2 regions of the Vibrio spartinae genome follow, and region 2 is predicted to be linked to the other one. Evidence: predicted binding sites of a transcription regulator. Region 2 holds the regulator's gene; the other holds the start of a gene.
What was found. Region 2 encodes MetJ, which represses methionine synthesis genes. Its sites were predicted from a motif close to TTAGACNTNTANANGTCTAA; they were not measured.
Positions count from the first base shown of each region.

Region 1: the regulator MetJ is predicted to act here: its motif matches at 5,387-5,406, upstream of metK (methionine adenosyltransferase).

Region 1 covers NZ_AP024907.1:3,331,373-3,340,075, forward strand. The annotation lists gene fbaA (class II fructose-bisphosphate aldolase) at 1-386, opposite strand, end outside; gene OCU60_RS14935 (phosphoglycerate kinase) at 565-1,728, opposite strand; gene epd (erythrose-4-phosphate dehydrogenase) at 1,881-2,906, opposite strand; gene tkt (transketolase) at 3,126-5,120, opposite strand; gene metK (methionine adenosyltransferase) at 5,491-6,645, shown strand; gene OCU60_RS14955 (SprT family zinc-dependent metalloprotease) at 6,873-7,385, shown strand; gene rsmE (16S rRNA (uracil(1498)-N(3))-methyltransferase) at 7,539-8,270, shown strand; gene gshB (glutathione synthase) at 8,301-8,703, shown strand, end outside.
Region 2 covers NZ_AP024907.1:316,439-325,141, reverse strand. The annotation lists gene cytR (DNA-binding transcriptional regulator CytR) at 1-586, opposite strand, end outside; gene priA (primosomal protein N') at 837-3,041, opposite strand; gene rpmE (50S ribosomal protein L31) at 3,292-3,513, shown strand; gene OCU60_RS01365 (malic enzyme-like NAD(P)-binding protein) at 3,811-5,088, shown strand; gene OCU60_RS01360 (glutathione S-transferase) at 5,176-5,826, opposite strand; gene metJ (met regulon transcriptional regulator MetJ) at 5,989-6,306, opposite strand; gene OCU60_RS01350 (O-succinylhomoserine (thiol)-lyase) at 6,520-7,686, shown strand; gene OCU60_RS01345 (bifunctional aspartate kinase/homoserine dehydrogenase II) at 7,686-8,703, shown strand, end outside.

The DNA.
Region 1 (8,703 bases), 990 kb from region 2:
AATTTTTCACCGGCATCCAGCAGACCATCGATCCATGGCAGTAGTTTCTTCGCAGCATGGTCAGTATGCAGAATGACAGGAACACCATAAGCTTCAGCAACCGTATGGACATATTTTGCACCAGCAATCGCACCCAGAACCTGCGTTTGCTGACCTTCAAGTTTCAGACCTTTACCGGCAAAGAAACCTGCGCCACCGTTAGAGAACTGAACGATAACCGGAGACTTAACTTTTGCAGCGGCTTCAAGTACTGCGGTCACAGAATCAGTACCAACACAGTTAACTGCTGGTAATGCGAATTTATTTTCTTTCGCTACTTGAAAGACTTTCTGAACATCATCGCCAGAAATGACTCCTGGTTTTACAAAATCGAAGACCTTAGACATGGATTTGATCCTATTTTCTGTCGTTTAAAATAAAACAATTCAATAAATTTTTTACAAATATATGCTGTACATGCTTACCTATAATGGCAACTATTCTAGCAAATAACCATCGCTCTTGCACAATCGCTGCCGGAGGCAAACAGAAAGCGGGAGTTTTGTTCTCTCCCGCTTCATATCATTATGCCTTTGCGCGTGCTTCTAGCATTTCTACCGCAGGCAGAACCTTGCCTTCAACAAATTCAAGGAATGCGCCACCACCAGTCGAGATATATGATACATCGGCTTTAATTCCGAATTTATCGATTGCAGCAAGCGTATCACCGCCACCTGCAACAGAGAACCCTTCAGAATCAGCGATCGCTTGCGAGATGCCTTTCGTACCCGCTTCAAAGTTCTTGAATTCGAATACGCCGACAGGACCATTCCACAGGATTGTTTTTGCTTCTTTCAGAATTTTTGCCAGTGCCGCTGTTGAGTCAGGGCCTAAGTCGAAAATCATGTCATCATCTTGAACTTCAGAAACATCTTTGATTTCTGCTTCTGCATTTTCGTCAAATGCTTTTGCACAAGCGACATCGGTTGCAACCGGAATTGCACACTCGTCCATTAATTTTTTCGCAGTACCAACAAGGTCTGCTTCATAAAGTGACTTACCAACATTGTTGCCAGCTGCTGCAATGAAGGTATTCGCGATACCACCACCGACAACCAATTGGTCAGCAACTTTTGACAAAGATTCAAGCACTGTCAGTTTTGTGGAAACTTTTGAACCACCAACAATTGCAACCATCGGACGAGCTGGTTTGTCCATCGCTTTACCCAAAGCATCCAGTTCGTTTGCCAGCAAAGGACCAGCACACGCAATCGGTGCATGCATTCCCACACCGTGAGTCGATGCCTGAGCGCGGTGCGCGGTACCGAATGCATCCATCACAAATACATCACACAAAGATGCATATTGCTTAGACAGCGCTTCATCATTCTTCTTCTCGCCTTTGTTAAAGCGAACATTCTCAAGCACAACTAACTCACCGGCATTGAGTGTTAAGCCATTGAGGTAATCTTTGGCGAGCTTCACTTCACAATCCAGTGCATCTTGTAAGTAATTCACAACAGGTTGGAGTGAAAATTCTTCAGCGTATTCACCTTCAGTCGGACGGCCGAGGTGAGATGTCACCATGACTTTTGCGCCAGCCGCAAGACAGTGTTTAATCGTTGGCAGTGATGCCAGGATCCGTGCATCTGATGTTACTTTGCCATCCTTTACCGGCACATTCAGATCGGCACGAATAAATACGCGTTTACCTGCTAAATCCAGGTCAGTCATCTTGATTACAGACATGGTTGTCCCCTCAAATTGCAATATTGGAAAATATTTTGACAGTTCCGCAACCCTGCCGAACCATCGTTTATCTTGATATTGTATCCACCCGCAGAAGACTAGCTTATTTATTTCATTCTAAAAAATAAATACATCTTCGTTCTCGTAAACTTCTACTGTAGTGAATCCATTGCCAAAGCCGTATCCAACATACGGTTTGCAAAGCCCCATTCGTTATCGCACCAGACCAGCATTTTTACCAGACGTCCGTTACTAACTCTTGTTTGTGACCCATCAACGATGGCGCTATGCGCATCATGATTGAAATCGGTCGAAACAAGTGGCGCCTCAGTATAGTCAACAATGCCTCGTAATGTACACTGAGAAGCATCAATTATGGTTTGATTTACGTCATTAACTTTCACATTTGTATTAATTGTGACACTTAAGTCCATCGCGGTAACGTTGACCGTCGGCACCCGCACCGAAATTGCTTCAAATTTATTTAAAAATTTGGGGAAAATTCGCTCGATCCCTTTATGTAACTTAGTATCGACCGGGATAATCGACTGACTGGCCGCCCGGGTTCTACGCAGGTCATGATGATAAGCATCAATGACAGGCTGGTCGTTCATCGCAGAATGAATCGTGGTGATGGTGCCAGAATCAATCCCAAAATTTTCATCCAGTACCTTGATAATCGGTACAATACAGTTGGTCGTACATGAGCCATTCGAGACGAGACGATGCTCTGTTTTCAACGAATCGTGGTTGACTCCGTAAATAATCGTGTTGTCTAAATCATGCCCGCCGGGGTGTGAAAAAAGAACCTGCCGCGCCCCGGCTTCCAAATGGGCAAGACCATCATCCCGACTACCGAAAACACCGGTACAATCGAGCACGATATCAACGTCCAGATTACACCATGGCAGAAGTTTCGGCTCAGACAAATGAAGAATCCGGATCGCATCAGAACGACCATCGTCATGGCTGATATATAAATGTTCTTGATCGTAGCGAACCTTTTTAAAAAAACGGCCATGACTCGAATCATACTGGAGAAGATGAGCCATCGCGTCAGGTTGTGCCAATTCATTGACGGCCACTACTTCAATGTGCTGATTCTTGCCACTTTCATAGACAGCCCGCAAAATATTCCGGCCAATCCGGCCAAAACCATTGATGGCGATTCTTAGCATTCTTCTCTCACCTTCTTGTTCTTCTTTATTTTAAATTAGAGCGATGATAGTAGCGGATTGTATAAAAAAATAACATTGGTAATCGCCTTCTGTCACCGCATGACGCCAAATACAGACAGACTTACTGACCACATCCAGTATGACAGACCAATCATCCGACGAAAAAATGCCGGACATCAGGCCCGGCATTCAACAGATGATCAGCCACTTTGCTTATCTTTACCCCAAAGACAGTGCCACTTCCACGACATTATCTACGGTAAAGCCGAACAGTTTGAACAGTTCGCCAGCCGGTGCCGACTCACCAAAGCTATTCATACCGACAATGCGACCATTGAGGCCGACATACTTGTACCAGTAATCCGCAATCCCCGCTTCAATCGCAACTCGTGCAGTCACTGAAGCTGGCAGTACCGCTTCACGGTAAGCTGCATCCTGACGGTCAAATGCATCGGTTGAAGGCATGGAAACCACACGAACCTGCTTGCCTTTCGCTGTTAATTCCGCTGCCGCCTGAACGGCTAAATCAACCTCAGAGCCGGTGGCAATCAGGATTAAATCCGGGGTGCCCTGACAATCTTTCAGGATGTAGCCGCCTTTGGCGATGTTTGCCACCTGAGCCGCATCACGCGCTTGTTGCGCCAGATTCTGACGAGAGAAAATCAGCGCAGTCGGGGCATCTTTGCGTTCAATCGCCAACTTCCAAGCCATCGCGGATTCAACCTGGTCACAAGGACGCCATGTGCTCATGTTCGGTGTCAGACGCAGTGAAGCAATTTGTTCAACCGGCTGGTGGGTCGGCCCGTCTTCACCCAAACCAATGGAATCATGGGTGTAGACCTGAATGTTCTGCACTTTCATCAGCGCTGCCATGCGCATTGCATTGCGCGCGTATTCCATAAACATTAGGAAGGTCGCACCGTAAGGAATGAAACCGCCATGCAGCGCAATCCCGTTGATGATGGCCGTCATGCCGAATTCACGCACACCGTAATGAATATAGTTGCCGGATGCATCATCGGTCGTCAGTGATTTCGAGCCAGACCACATGGTCAGGTTAGATGGCGCAAGGTCAGCCGAGCCACCCATGAATTCAGGGAGTAACTTGCCGAAGGCTTCCAAAGCGTTTTGCGACGCTTTACGAGAAGCAATCGAAACCGGATTGGCTTGCAAGTCAGCAATAATTTGGCTGGTTTGCGTTTCCCACTCCGCAGGCAGTTCACCATTGACCCGACGCTTGAATTCAGCCGCCAGCTCAGGGTAAGCCGCCTGATACGTTGCGAACTGCTCATCCCATGCCGCTTCTTTCGCTGCGCCGGATTCTTTCGCATCCCACTGCGCATAAATGTCAGCCGGAATCTCAAACGGGCCATATTCCCACCCCAGTTGCTCACGCGTCGCTTTGATTTCATCCGCACCCAGTGGTGCACCGTGGCAATCATGAGAGCCGGATTTGTTCGGTGAGCCAAAACCAATCACGGTTTTGGTACAAATGAGTGTCGGACGTGAGGTTTCCGCTTTGGCTGCGGTAATCGCCGCTTCAATTGCCGCCGCATCATGTCCGTCGACAGCCGGAATCACATGCCAGCCGTACGCTTCAAAGCGTTTCACGGTGTCATCCGTGAACCAACCGTCCACATCACCGTCAATCGAAATGCCGTTGTCATCCCAAAACGCAATCAGTTTGCCCAGCCCCAAAGTACCGGCCAAAGAGCACGCTTCATGAGAAATTCCTTCCATCAGACAGCCATCACCAAGGAAGGCATAAGTATGATGGTCAACAATATTGTGCTGCTCACGGTTAAACTGCGCGGCAAGCGCTTTTTCCGCAATGGCCATACCGACCGCGTTGGTGATGCCTTGTCCGAGCGGCCCGGTTGTGGTTTCAATCCCCGGTGCATAGCCGTACTCCGGGTGACCCGGTGTTTTTGAATGTAGCTGACGGAAGTTCTTCAGGTCATCAATCGACAGGTCATACCCCGTCAAATGCAACAGCGAATAAATGAGCATCGAGCCGTGGCCGTTAGAGAGCACGAAACGGTCGCGGTCAGCCCAATTCGGATTTTGTGGGTTGTGGTTCAAGTGAGAGCGCCACAGCACTTCAGCGATATCCGCCATCCCCATCGGGGCGCCGGGGTGACCTGAATTGGCTTGTTGAACACCATCCATACTTAAAGCGCGGATTGCATTCGCGAGACGTTTTTGGGAAGACATGTCAGCTCCTGAAAGTCATAAAGCAAAAAATGAATGTAGATTACGACGAAATAACACCGTATTTGCAAAATACCATATTAAAAAAAGCACCATATTGTCGCAAAGCCCTTTACTTGGCGCAATCGATTTACTGTGCCAATAAGTGCGCGATCTGTCGCAGATTTATCGGTTATTTCCCCAAAAGTAAAACATTGTCATTCCAAATAAGCATCGTGATGTTTATCAATCATCAAAAAAAGCTTGTAATTCCATTAATGCTGCATAGAATGGACGTCTAGATGTAAAAACATCTCTTGCGTTTAGCGCTTGTTTTCAAATAATTTCGAGTAAGTGTTCAGTATGACTTGCTCATCATCTGAGTGGAGTTCTCATGACAAAGCATCTGTTTACTTCTGAATCCGTATCAGAAGGACATCCTGATAAAATTGCCGATCAAATTTCCGATGCCGTACTTGATGCGATTTTAGAACAAGACCCCAAAGCGCGTGTTGCCTGTGAAACCTATGTCAAAACAGGCATGGTCATGGTTGGTGGCGAAATCACGACATCAGCTTGGGTTGATATTGAAGAATTAACCCGGACCACTGTGCGTGAAATTGGCTATACCCATTCAGACATGGGATTCGATGCAGACTCTTGCGCGGTTTTAAATACCATCGGCAAACAGTCTCCAGATATTAATCAGGGTGTCGATCGCGCTGACCCGAAAGAACAAGGCGCCGGTGACCAAGGCATCATGTTCGGTTATGCAACCAACGAAACCGATGTTCTGATGCCAGCGCCAATCACTTACGCGCACCGCTTGGTTCAACGTCAGTCTGAAGTGCGTAAAAACGGCACACTGCCATGGCTGCGTCCGGACGCAAAATCACAGGTAACTTTCCAATATAACGACGGCAAAATTGTCGGTATCGATGCCGTGGTCTTATCCACGCAACACAGTGATTCCATTTCAACCGAATCATTGAGAGAAGCGGTGATGGAAGAAATCATCAAACCAACGCTGCCGACTGAATGGTTAAACAAAGAGACCAAATACTTTATCAACCCAACCGGTCGTTTCGTTATCGGTGGCCCGATGGGTGACTGTGGTCTGACTGGCCGTAAAATCATTGTTGATACATACGGTGGCGCAGCCCGTCATGGCGGTGGTGCCTTCTCCGGAAAAGATCCATCCAAAGTTGACCGTTCAGCCGCCTACGCAGCGCGTTATGTTGCCAAAAACCTCGTTGCAGCCGGTCTGGCTGATCGTTGTGAGATTCAACTATCTTACGCGATTGGTGTTGCGGATCCGACATCAATCATGATTGAAACATTCGGCACAGAAAAAGTAGCACACAGCATCATCATCGAAGCCGTTCGTCAGTACTTCGATCTCCGTCCATACGGGCTTCAGGAAATGTTGAATCTACTCCAGCCGATTTATAAAAAGACCGCAGCTTATGGTCACTTCGGTCGGGATGAATTCCCATGGGAAGCAACCGATAAAGCAGCATTACTGCGGGACTTCGCTGGGCTAAAGTAAGCCGCTCTTGTCCATAAACCGTATTATCTTGAATTGATAGCCCTCCACCCGGAGGGCTTGCTTCTATATACGGAAACCGAGATGATAAGTGACTTGCATTGCTTTATGCCTCGCAATTGTTTTAGCCAATAATTGTTTTAGCCAATAATTGTTTTAGACAAGAATTACTTTAGCCAAAAACTGCTTTTATCCCAAAAGAAGAGCCCCAAAAGATAAGGGAGAAAAACGTGTCAGCTTCACCGATACCTGCTGAACTCCATACCCAAGTCACTGCTCGGATCCAGTCTTGTATTGAGCAAGCATCGCACGACTTTCAACACCCTTTCCCGCAACCAAGCCTTAGCTATCAACTGCGTGGTAAAGCGGCCGGAAAAGCTTATTGTCATCGCTGGGAAATTCGTCTGAATCCGGTACTGCTTGTTGAAAATCAAAGCGAGTTTTTACAACAAGTGATTCCTCACGAAATAGCGCACCTGCTGGTCCACCACCTGTATGGGCGAGTAAGACCACACGGTTCAGAATGGCAATCGGTGATGACGCAGGTCTTCGGTTTGCCACCCCATACAACCCATCAGTTTGATACACGTTCCGTGGCCGGAGAAACCTTCCCATACCATTGTCAGTGTCAGCAATTTTCGTTGTCGATCCGTCGTCATCGGAAAGTACAACGTCAGCAAATTATCTATCGTTGTACACAATGCCACCAGCCACTGAGATACAATGGGAGCGGATATGAATGACAAACGAGGTTTTTCCTTTTTGTTTTCAATTATCCCTCTTGTAATTTCAGTTTGCAGCGCCCATCTTATACCCAATAAAAGCGACAAGCCTGTTTAGGACAAATCGGTTGCAGAAAAGTCGTCGGTTCAGGAAAAGTCGATTTAGGAAAATTTATGAGAACGCCTCGTATTTATCATCCGGAGAAAATCTCCCCCACAGGTCTGGTGACATTAAGCGAAGATGCGGCCGGTCATGTCGGTCGTGTGCTGAGAATGCAAACAGGTCAGGAAATCTTATTATTTGATGGCCATGGCTCAGAATATCCGGCCGTGTTGGCCGAAATCAGTAAAAAAGCAGTCACGGCACAAGTCGGAGATGCTGTTGTGCGGGATAATGAATCCCCGCTGCATCTTCATCTTGGTCAAGTCATTTCTCGCGGAGACAAAATGGAATTTACCATTCAAAAATCCGTGGAGCTTGGCGTCAATACCATCACCCCTCTGCTGTCAGAACGATGTGGTGTCAAACTGGATCAAAAACGCTTTGAGAAAAAATTGCAACAATGGCAAAAGATTGTGATTGCTGCCTGTGAACAATGCGGACGCAATACCATTCCTGAGATCAGACCGATCATGCCACTGGCAGATTGGTGCAGTGAAGCAACAGACTCGCTCAAACTGAACCTTCACCCTCGCGCATCGTATTCAATCAACACCCTGCCGGCACCGGACAAAGGTATTCGTCTGTTAATCGGTCCGGAAGGCGGATTGTCCGCTGAAGAAATTCAGATGACGAAAGATTATCAATTTGAAGAAATATTACTCGGTCCCCGCGTACTCAGAACAGAAACGGCAGCCTTAACGGCGATCACCGCACTACAGGTGCGTTTTGGTGACCTTGGCTAAGTGCCAATTCAAGACTTGGAGAATAAAGAAATGATTAAACTAGGCGTTGTGATGGATCCGATTGAAGGGATCAATATCAAAAAAGATACCACCTTTGCGATGATGCTTGAAGCACAACGTCGGGGCTATGAAGTTCACTATATCAAAATGGATGGACTTCATTTGGATCAAGGTGTCGCTTATGCAGACACCCAAATTGTGCGTCTGCAGGAAGATCCGAACCACTGGTTTGATATTCAGTCGAGTCAGAGCATTGCCCTGTCTGAGCTGGACGCCGTGCTGATGCGTAAAGATCCGCCATTTGATACTGAATATATCTACGCCACCTATATTCTGGAAAGAGCAGAAGAACAAGGTACCCTGATTGTCAATAAACCGCAGAGTCTGCGTGATTGCAATGAGAAACTGTTTACGGCTTGGTTCCCGGAATTAA
Region 2 (8,703 bases):
GATGACGGAAATGACACAAAGCCGCTGAATCGGGGCCGGCAATCTCACCAATCTTTTTATGGCCCATCTGAGTGAGATAATTGACCACTTCAAACGCAGAAGTCAGATTATCTATATGGACGGTCGGCAATTCCAGCTCCGGTGCATACTCACAGGCCATCACCATCGGAGGTAAATTTTTCTGTTCTGACTTACTGGCATCAAATGGTAAATCGGTACCAAGGAGTAACATGCCATCGGCTTGTTTGGTAAAGACCAGATTAACAAAAGAACTTTCGCGTTTCTTCTGTTGTCCGCTATCACCAAGTAGCACTAAATAACCATGCTCGACAGCAGCATCCTCAATACCCCGGATTATTTCAGTAAAATACGGATCACAGATATCAGGAACAATCGCAACAATCGTCTTTGATTCGTTACGTCTTAAATTTCGTGCCAGTGAATTCGGAGAATATCCGGCTTCAAGGACTGCATCTTCAACCCGTTTTCTTGTCGTAGGCGACACTTTTTCGGGATTCATCAATGCCCTAGATACGGTCGCGGTCGACACTCCCGCTAGTTGAGCAACATCCTTCATTGTCGCCATACATTAAAACCCTCTTTCAAAATAGTATTTGCTATAAAACTGATTGATTGCACATATTTTTGATATATCTATCAAGAGCTTGATGTATGTGCTTTCACAGTTTAAGCATTTCTACGGATAAAGTTACGGTCTATTTAACACTTCTTACATCATAAACGAGAAATAGATCACGATACATAGGTTTTATATCGCGACAAAAATCTCAATCCACGCCAATGAACTTCCGACTTACCGGATAGAGAGTGGGGGATTACGACAAATCATGTGGTTCAACATCGAGCGACCAACGCACTTTCCCCGCGAGTGGTAAGCGTTGAATGACAGGTTTAGCACTCATCAACAGTTTTTGCATCATCGGGCGACTCATCGTTTGGAGCAATAGCTGCCAGCGATATTTCCCGGCTCGTTTCGCCATCGGTGCCGGAGATGGTCCTAAAACCGTGCAGGTTGCATGATCAAACAAGGGGTGAACTTCCAAAGTCTGCCTCACCTGTCTGAGAAAATCTTCACCAAGCTCGGCTTGATTTGATTCGGCTTTAAATAAAGTCAAGTAACTGAAAGGAGGTAATAATGCCAGTTTCCGCTCATGTAACGCGCTCATGGCAAAGTGACGGTAATCCTTGTTGAGCAATGCCTGCAATAAACTGTGCTCTGGGTGATGCGTCTGAAGAATAACTTCACCGGGCTGGCTGGCGCGTCCGGCACGACCGGCAACCTGAATAAACAGCTGTGCCAATCGTTCCGATGCCCGAAAATCATGACTGTACAACGCACTGTCAACATCCAGCAAGCCAACCAGTGTCACTCGCGGAAAATGATGACCTTTTGCCAGCATCTGCGTCCCGATTAAAATATGATATTCCCCCCGATGAACGGCATTGAGAGCCGATTCCAGCGTGCCTTTTCTCCGAGTACTGTCCCGATCAATCCGGATAGTTCGATATTGGGGGAAGATCTCCGCCAGTTGTGTTTCCAATTGCTCAGTCCCGACACCAACCGTCGCCATCTGTGTCGAGCCACAATCCTGGCATTGATGCAACACCGGACGCTGGGAACCGCAGTGGTGACAACGCAGCTCCTGTGTCACCTGATGATAGGTATAACGTGCATCACAGCGCTGACAATGGGCGACCCAGCCACACTCATGACACATCAGCACGGGGGCGTACCCCCGTCGGTTGAGAAATAACAAAACCTGATTCCCAACCTGTAAATGCTTTCTCATTTCAGCAATCAACGGGGCTGACAGTCCGCCTTCAAGGTAGAGCCCTTTGACATCCAGAACCCGATTGGTCGCCGGAACAGCATCCCCAGCCCGTTGTGTCAAAGTCAAATGATGGTATTTGCCACTGAGTGCATTTTGTAAGGTCTCCAGTGCAGGCGTCGCTGAACCCAAAACAATGGGAATCTGTTCAAGGCTGGCGCGCATAACGGCCACATCCCGAGCATGATAACGTAAGCTATCCTGCTGTTTGTATGAAGCATCATGTTCTTCATCAACAATAATGATTCCCAAATCGGCAAACGGTGTAAACAGCGCAGAACGCGTTCCGATGATCACACCGGCATGACCATCCCGGGCAGACAACCATGCATTCAGTCTTTCGGTCTCATTGAGCCCGGAATGCATGACGACCACCGGCACCATAAAACGTGAACGAAAACGCTGGATAGTCTGTGGGGTTAAACCAATTTCAGGCACGAGAACCAGGGCTTGTTTTCCTTGCTTCAAGACCGGTGCAATCAAGTTCAGGTAGACTTCTGTTTTCCCCGAGCCAGTGACACCTTCCAATAAGTAGCAACCAAATTCGTGCTGGCTGTTGATCGTCGCAATCGCAACGGACTGTTCCATATTCAGTTGCGGTTTTTCATCTTCGTCTTCCAGTAATTCAGGCCACTTTTGACGGTCTGGTTTTCTGTCAATCGCGTCAATCCACCCTTTGTCCTGAAGCGTGTTCAAGACCTGACGACTGATCTCTTCATCGAGTAATGCTTGATGACTTTGTGTGCCGTTTTCCAGCAAACGCAACACCTTCGCCTGCTGGACTGCTCGGCCGAGCCCCTGCATCAACTTGTCCCGTCCGGCTGATGTCAGGCACCACTCTCGCAAGGTCGCAAAATCAGCGGCTTTTCCTTTTCTCAATGCCGCGGGTAACACATTTGACAAGGTATCACCGAGTGGATATTGATAATATTGGCTGCACCAAGTAAATAGTCGAAACAGACTGGCTGACCAAACTGGCTGCTCATCCAGCACTGCGCGAATCGGTTTCAGCACATCATGACTCACATCAGAGTCATGTCCGAGCGCAACCACAATGCCAATCAAAGTCTGTCGCCCAAACGGCACTGAAACCCGTCCACCGATCACAGGCTGACAATGCGCCGGTATCAGATAGTCGAACTGTTTATCTAAAGGGACAGGTAATGCCACTCGGGCAATGGATGGATGCATATCACTGAACATCAGATGTAAAAATCATGGACCACAGTCTAATCGAAGCTATCGTGAAATTCGAGACAGCAATAACAATGGTGAAAATAACAGCAAAACTAGTTGATCACCGCTCATGGATTCTTTAATATAGCGCGCCTTGATGATACGGATGCCCGTATCACAACCGATGTAAGACGATATAATTAACTGACATGTGGTGTCCGGCAACGATCCGGATAGCGACATGGCCCGATTTTGAGGTTCTCCCATGAAAACTGGTATCCACCCAGAATACAAAGTTGTAAGCGCAACATGTTCTTGCGGCAACGCTTTCGAATTCAAAACTACATTGAACAAAGATTCCCTGCACTTGGATGTTTGTGACAAATGTCACCCATTCTATACTGGTAAACAACGTGTCGTTGATACCGGTGGTCGTGTAGATCGCTTCAACAAGCGTTTCGGTGCGCTGAGCAGCGGCAAAAAATAATCTCTCTTCGCTGAGAATTTCAAAAAGGACACCAAATGGTGTCCTTTTTATTTTCCAAAGTACCTCTGGTTCCCCTGACGCAAGTCATCCCAAGCGAGGCTCACTGTCTATTGGTGTGTCATCATCTCTATGACATCAACGTAATTCTTGCATAAAACAGAATATATCAGCATAAACTCCTCCAACCTCTACATATTTATGCAACGTTTAAACACATAATGTCATGATCGCCTAGGCAGCTCCCCAGACATCCATTAGAATGCAGTTTCTTTCCCTATAAAAACGAGACACGATCCTATGTCTGAAGACAACCATCAAGATTCAACTCCCGAAAAAGCATTTCGCCAGAAAGCTTTGGATTATCACGCCATTCCAACCGCAGGAAAAATCGCAATCTCGCTCACCAAACCTGCCGACACCGCTGCGGATCTGGCTTTAGCCTACAGTCCCGGTGTTGCCGAGCCGGTCCGTGAGATTGCGCAGGATGTCGATAATATTTACAAGTATACGGCGAAAGGCAATACCGTCGCAGTTATCTCTAACGGGACAGCCATCCTTGGATTAGGCAATCTGGGGCCGATGGCATCCAAACCTGTGATGGAAGGAAAAGCGTTGCTTTTCAAACGATTCGCCGGTCTGGACTCATTCGACATTCAAGTGAAGCACCGGACGATTGATGAGTTCGTCGAGACTGTCGCAAATATTGCTGATACTTTTGGTGGTATAAATCTGGAAGATATCAAAGCACCGGATTGTTTTGAAATCGAACGACGTCTCATCGAACGTTGTGATGTCCCCGTATTTCATGATGATCAACACGGTACAGCAATCGTCACTGCTGCAGGCATGCTCAATGCAATTGAGCTACAGGGAAAGGACCTGAAGGAGTGTACGATCGTTTGTCTGGGCGCTGGTGCAGCAGCCATTGCCTGTATGGAACTGTTGATCAAATGCGGTGCAATGCGTGAGAAGATCTATATGCTTGACCGCAAAGGTGTGATTCACACCCGCCGTAGTGATCTCAATGAACACAAACAATTATTTGCAAATAATACGGATAAGAGAACCTTGGAAGACGTCATTCAAGATGCCGATCTATTCCTTGGCGTTTCAGGTCCAAACCTCCTGCCGCCGGAAGCATTAGCACTGATGGCTGAAAAGCCGGTCGTGTTCGCTTGCTCAAACCCAGATCCAGAAATCAAACCGGAACTGGCTTACCAAGTCCGCAAGGATTTGATCATGGGAACGGGGCGTTCTGACTACTCAAATCAGGTCAACAATGTTCTCTGCTTCCCGTTCATCTTCCGTGGTGCGCTGGATATCCGAGCCAGCGAAATTAACGATGAAATGAAAATTGCAGCGGTTGAAGCCATTCGCCAGCTTGCCAAAGAAGATGTACCGGCAGAGGTTCTGACTGCGGCCGATATCGATAGCCTCTCATTCGGTCCCGAGTACATTATTCCCAAACCGATGGATCCACGGCTGTTGCCACGAGTCGCCAGAGCTGTTGCGCAAGCCGCTGTTGATTCAGGCGTTGCTCGGATTTCAATGCCTGAAGGCTACATGCAAGATTAATCCAACACACTGGCAGAACATCACGGATACAAAAAGAGGATACACATCGTGTATCCTCTTTTTATTACTTGCATTTAAACATTTGATTCAACTAGGTATTTTTTGCAATGCTTGCTGATAGCTTGCCAGTTGGGCAACCTGTTGATTATAGCGTTGAATATTAGGATAGACAGACAAATCCGCCCGCATATCGGCAAGTTGTAATACCAAATGCATCTGAAAGTCGGCACCACTGAGTTTCTCTCCGGCAAACCATGAACGTTGCGCAAGCGTATCATCGATATAACGCAAGAAAGTAGACACACGAGGCTCAATCACTATCTGATCCATTTTGTTGAGAAAAGAACCAATCAGCGGACGCAGCAAGAATGGGAGTTTTTCTCTCGACTTAATAAAGATCAGCCGCATCACCAGCCACATCATGAAAGAACCTTCAGCGGCATGTAACCAGTAGCGGTAATCCAGTAATGCCTGCCCTGATTCAGGCCGGAAACGATGTTGATGATCATAGGTATCGATCAGATACTCGATAATGGCACCTGACTCGGCAATGGTTTGTTCGCCATCAACAATCATCGGAGATTTACCTAACGGATGAACCGCCTTCAAAGACTCCGGTGCTCCCCAAGTCTTTGGGTCTCGACTATAATGAACAATCTCATATTCGAGTTCGAGCGCTTCCAACAACCAGACCACACGTAATGCCCGAGACTGTTCAAGGTAGTGAACATAGATCATATCAGACGTTCCTTATCTGCAAAGGAAACAACCCCTCTTGTGCATTGTTCCCTTTCTAAAAAGAAATTGATTTCATATTCGCTTGCGGTTAAATCAATTCGTTCAAATCAGCCAGCATGACAAAAAATACTTTATCTGTCTGCGAAGTCAGGCACCTGCGAATTAATCATCATAAGATTCAAATTCAATGCCCATCTCAGTCATGATTGCTTTTGCTTCAGTTGGAATATCATCCGGGCGATCTTTACGCAGATCTTCATCCGTCGGCAAAGGCTGACCCGTATACGCATGCAAAAATGCCTCACATAACAGCTCACTATTTGTGGCATGACGTAAATTATTGATCTGGCGTCTTGTCCGTTCATCAGTCAATACTTTGAGAACTTTCAATGGGATAGAAACCGTAATTTTCTTGACCTGCTCGTTTTTCTTACCATGCTCAGCATAAGGACTTATGTATTCACCATTCCAATCAGCCATTGCTTCCCCTCATTGCCGGAATTCGTCATTATTATCAAAAAAAGTAGGTGTTAATTTTAGCTTTATTTACTGCTACAAGCAAAGACATATAGACGTCTAGAAGTATTGACGTCCCATTAAAAAATCAGTAAAGTGAACCATCATGTCCAATCCGTGTCGATTGAGATTTTCAGTCATGAACGACATCTGTCATCAAGTAGGAAGGAATCACATATGAGCACTCGTAAACAGGCAACCATCGCCGTTCGAACGGGTATTGAGTCAGACACGCAGTACCATGCTGTCGTTCCACCGATTTATCTCTCAACGAATTATGGATTTCCGGCGTTCGGTGAAGTCCCTCAGTACGATTATACCCGTTCCGGTAATCCGAACCGTGGACTGCTGGAACAAGCACTTTACGAACTGGAAGGTGGTCAGGGAGCCGTAATCACCAACTGCGGTACATCAGCGCTTAATCTATGGGTTTCTGCCTTTATCGGCCCCGATGATCTCATCGTCGCACCGAATGATTGTTATGGCGGCACATACCGTTTATTCAATACCCGCGCCAATAAAGGTGACTTCCGGGTGTTATTCGTTGATCAATGCGACGATGCTGCGCTCACTGAAGCCTTAGCCCAGAAACCTAAACTCATTTTGCTGGAAACACCATCCAACCCGCTTGTCCGGGTCGTTGATATCGAAAAAATCTGTCAGCAGGCAAAGCAGGTCGGTGCTTTAGTCGCTGTTGATAATACCTTCCTGACCCCAGTCTACCAACAACCTTTATCGCTGGGCGCTGACTTTGTGATCCATTCGACGACAAAGTATATCAATGGCCACTCTGATGTGATTGGCGGCGTAATTATCAGCAAAACCAAAGCGCACGCTGAACAGCTTTCTTGGTGGGCCAACTGTATCGGAGCCTCCGGTACCCCATTCGATAGTTATATGACACTCAGAGGGCTACGCACCTTGAGCGCAAGAATGCGTTGCCATGAAGAAAGCTCACTGAAAATTCTCGCTTACTTGCAGTCTCAGACGCTGATCGGAACCATTTATCATCCGAGTTTACCGACTCATCCCGGTCATGACATTGCGCAAAAGCAGCAAAGCGGATTTGGTTCGATGCTCAGCTTTGAATTTGTGGGGAGCTATGAAGAGCTGCAACAATTTGTGAGCCGGCTCAATCTGTTTTCATTAGCGGAGTCACTCGGTGGTGTCGAAAGTTTAATTTGTCACCCGGCAACGATGACCCATCGTGCGATGGGTGAGGAAGCACTCCACAAAGCCGGTATTACTCTACAATTATTACGGCTCTCGGTCGGCTTAGAAGATGTCGATGACTTGATTGCCGATCTGGATCAATCCCTAAATTGGGTAAAGGAGAATCGTTGATGACCACCGTACGCCACCTCCATAAATTCGGAGGAAGTAGTCTGGCTGATCCGGCATGTTATCGCCGCGTTGCTCAAATTCTCAAAGAGTATTCGCAAAGTCACGACCTAGTTGTGGTTTCTGCAGCGGGCAAAACAACCAATCAACTCATTGCTTTTATTGAGAATCTAACCGTCAAACCGCAACAGGCCCAAGCAATTTTGGGTCAGATTCAACAGTTTCAACACCAGTTAATTGCAGACTTGCTCGAAGGAGAAGCCGCTCAAGCACTGACGAACCGAGTGAGTGATGAGTGCATGATCCTCGCTGAACTCAGTGCCCCACTAAGTGCCGCCCAACAGGCATTCGTATTAGCTCATGGTGAGATGTGGTCATCCCGTTTAATGGCAGCGTTACTCAACCAGCAAGGATTAATGGCGATTGCACAAGACGCCAGAGCATTTTTACGCGCTCACCGAGAGACCCAACCGGAAATCGACCGTGCCCAGTCTTATCCGCTATTGAAGGAAATTCTGGCTCAACATGGTCATCAACGGATCGTGATCACTGGATTCATCGCTCAAGACGAAGCCGGAGAAACCGTGCTGCTGGGGCGGAATGGTTCCGATTACTCAGCGACCATTATTGGTGCACTGGCAGAAGTCGAGCGGGTAACAATTTGGAGTGATGTCGCCGGTGTCTACAGTGCAGACCCGAGAGTCGTCACTGATGCCTGCCTGCTGCCGCTCCTTCGTCTGGATGAAGCCAGCGAACTGGCTCGCCTCGCTGCACCCGTCTTACACAGCCGGACATTACAGCCGGTAGCGCAAAGTGCGATTGATCTGCATCTCCGGTGTAGCTATGACCCTGAAGCCGGATCAACCCATATCGAACGGGTACTTGCTTCAGGACGGGGTGCCAAAATCATCACGTCTTTGGATGAAGTCTTACTGATTGAACTGAGTTTCTCACGCGGACACGATTTTCAGCGTCTGTACAAACAGGTGATCGAGCAACTCAAGCGAGCCCAGCTCATAC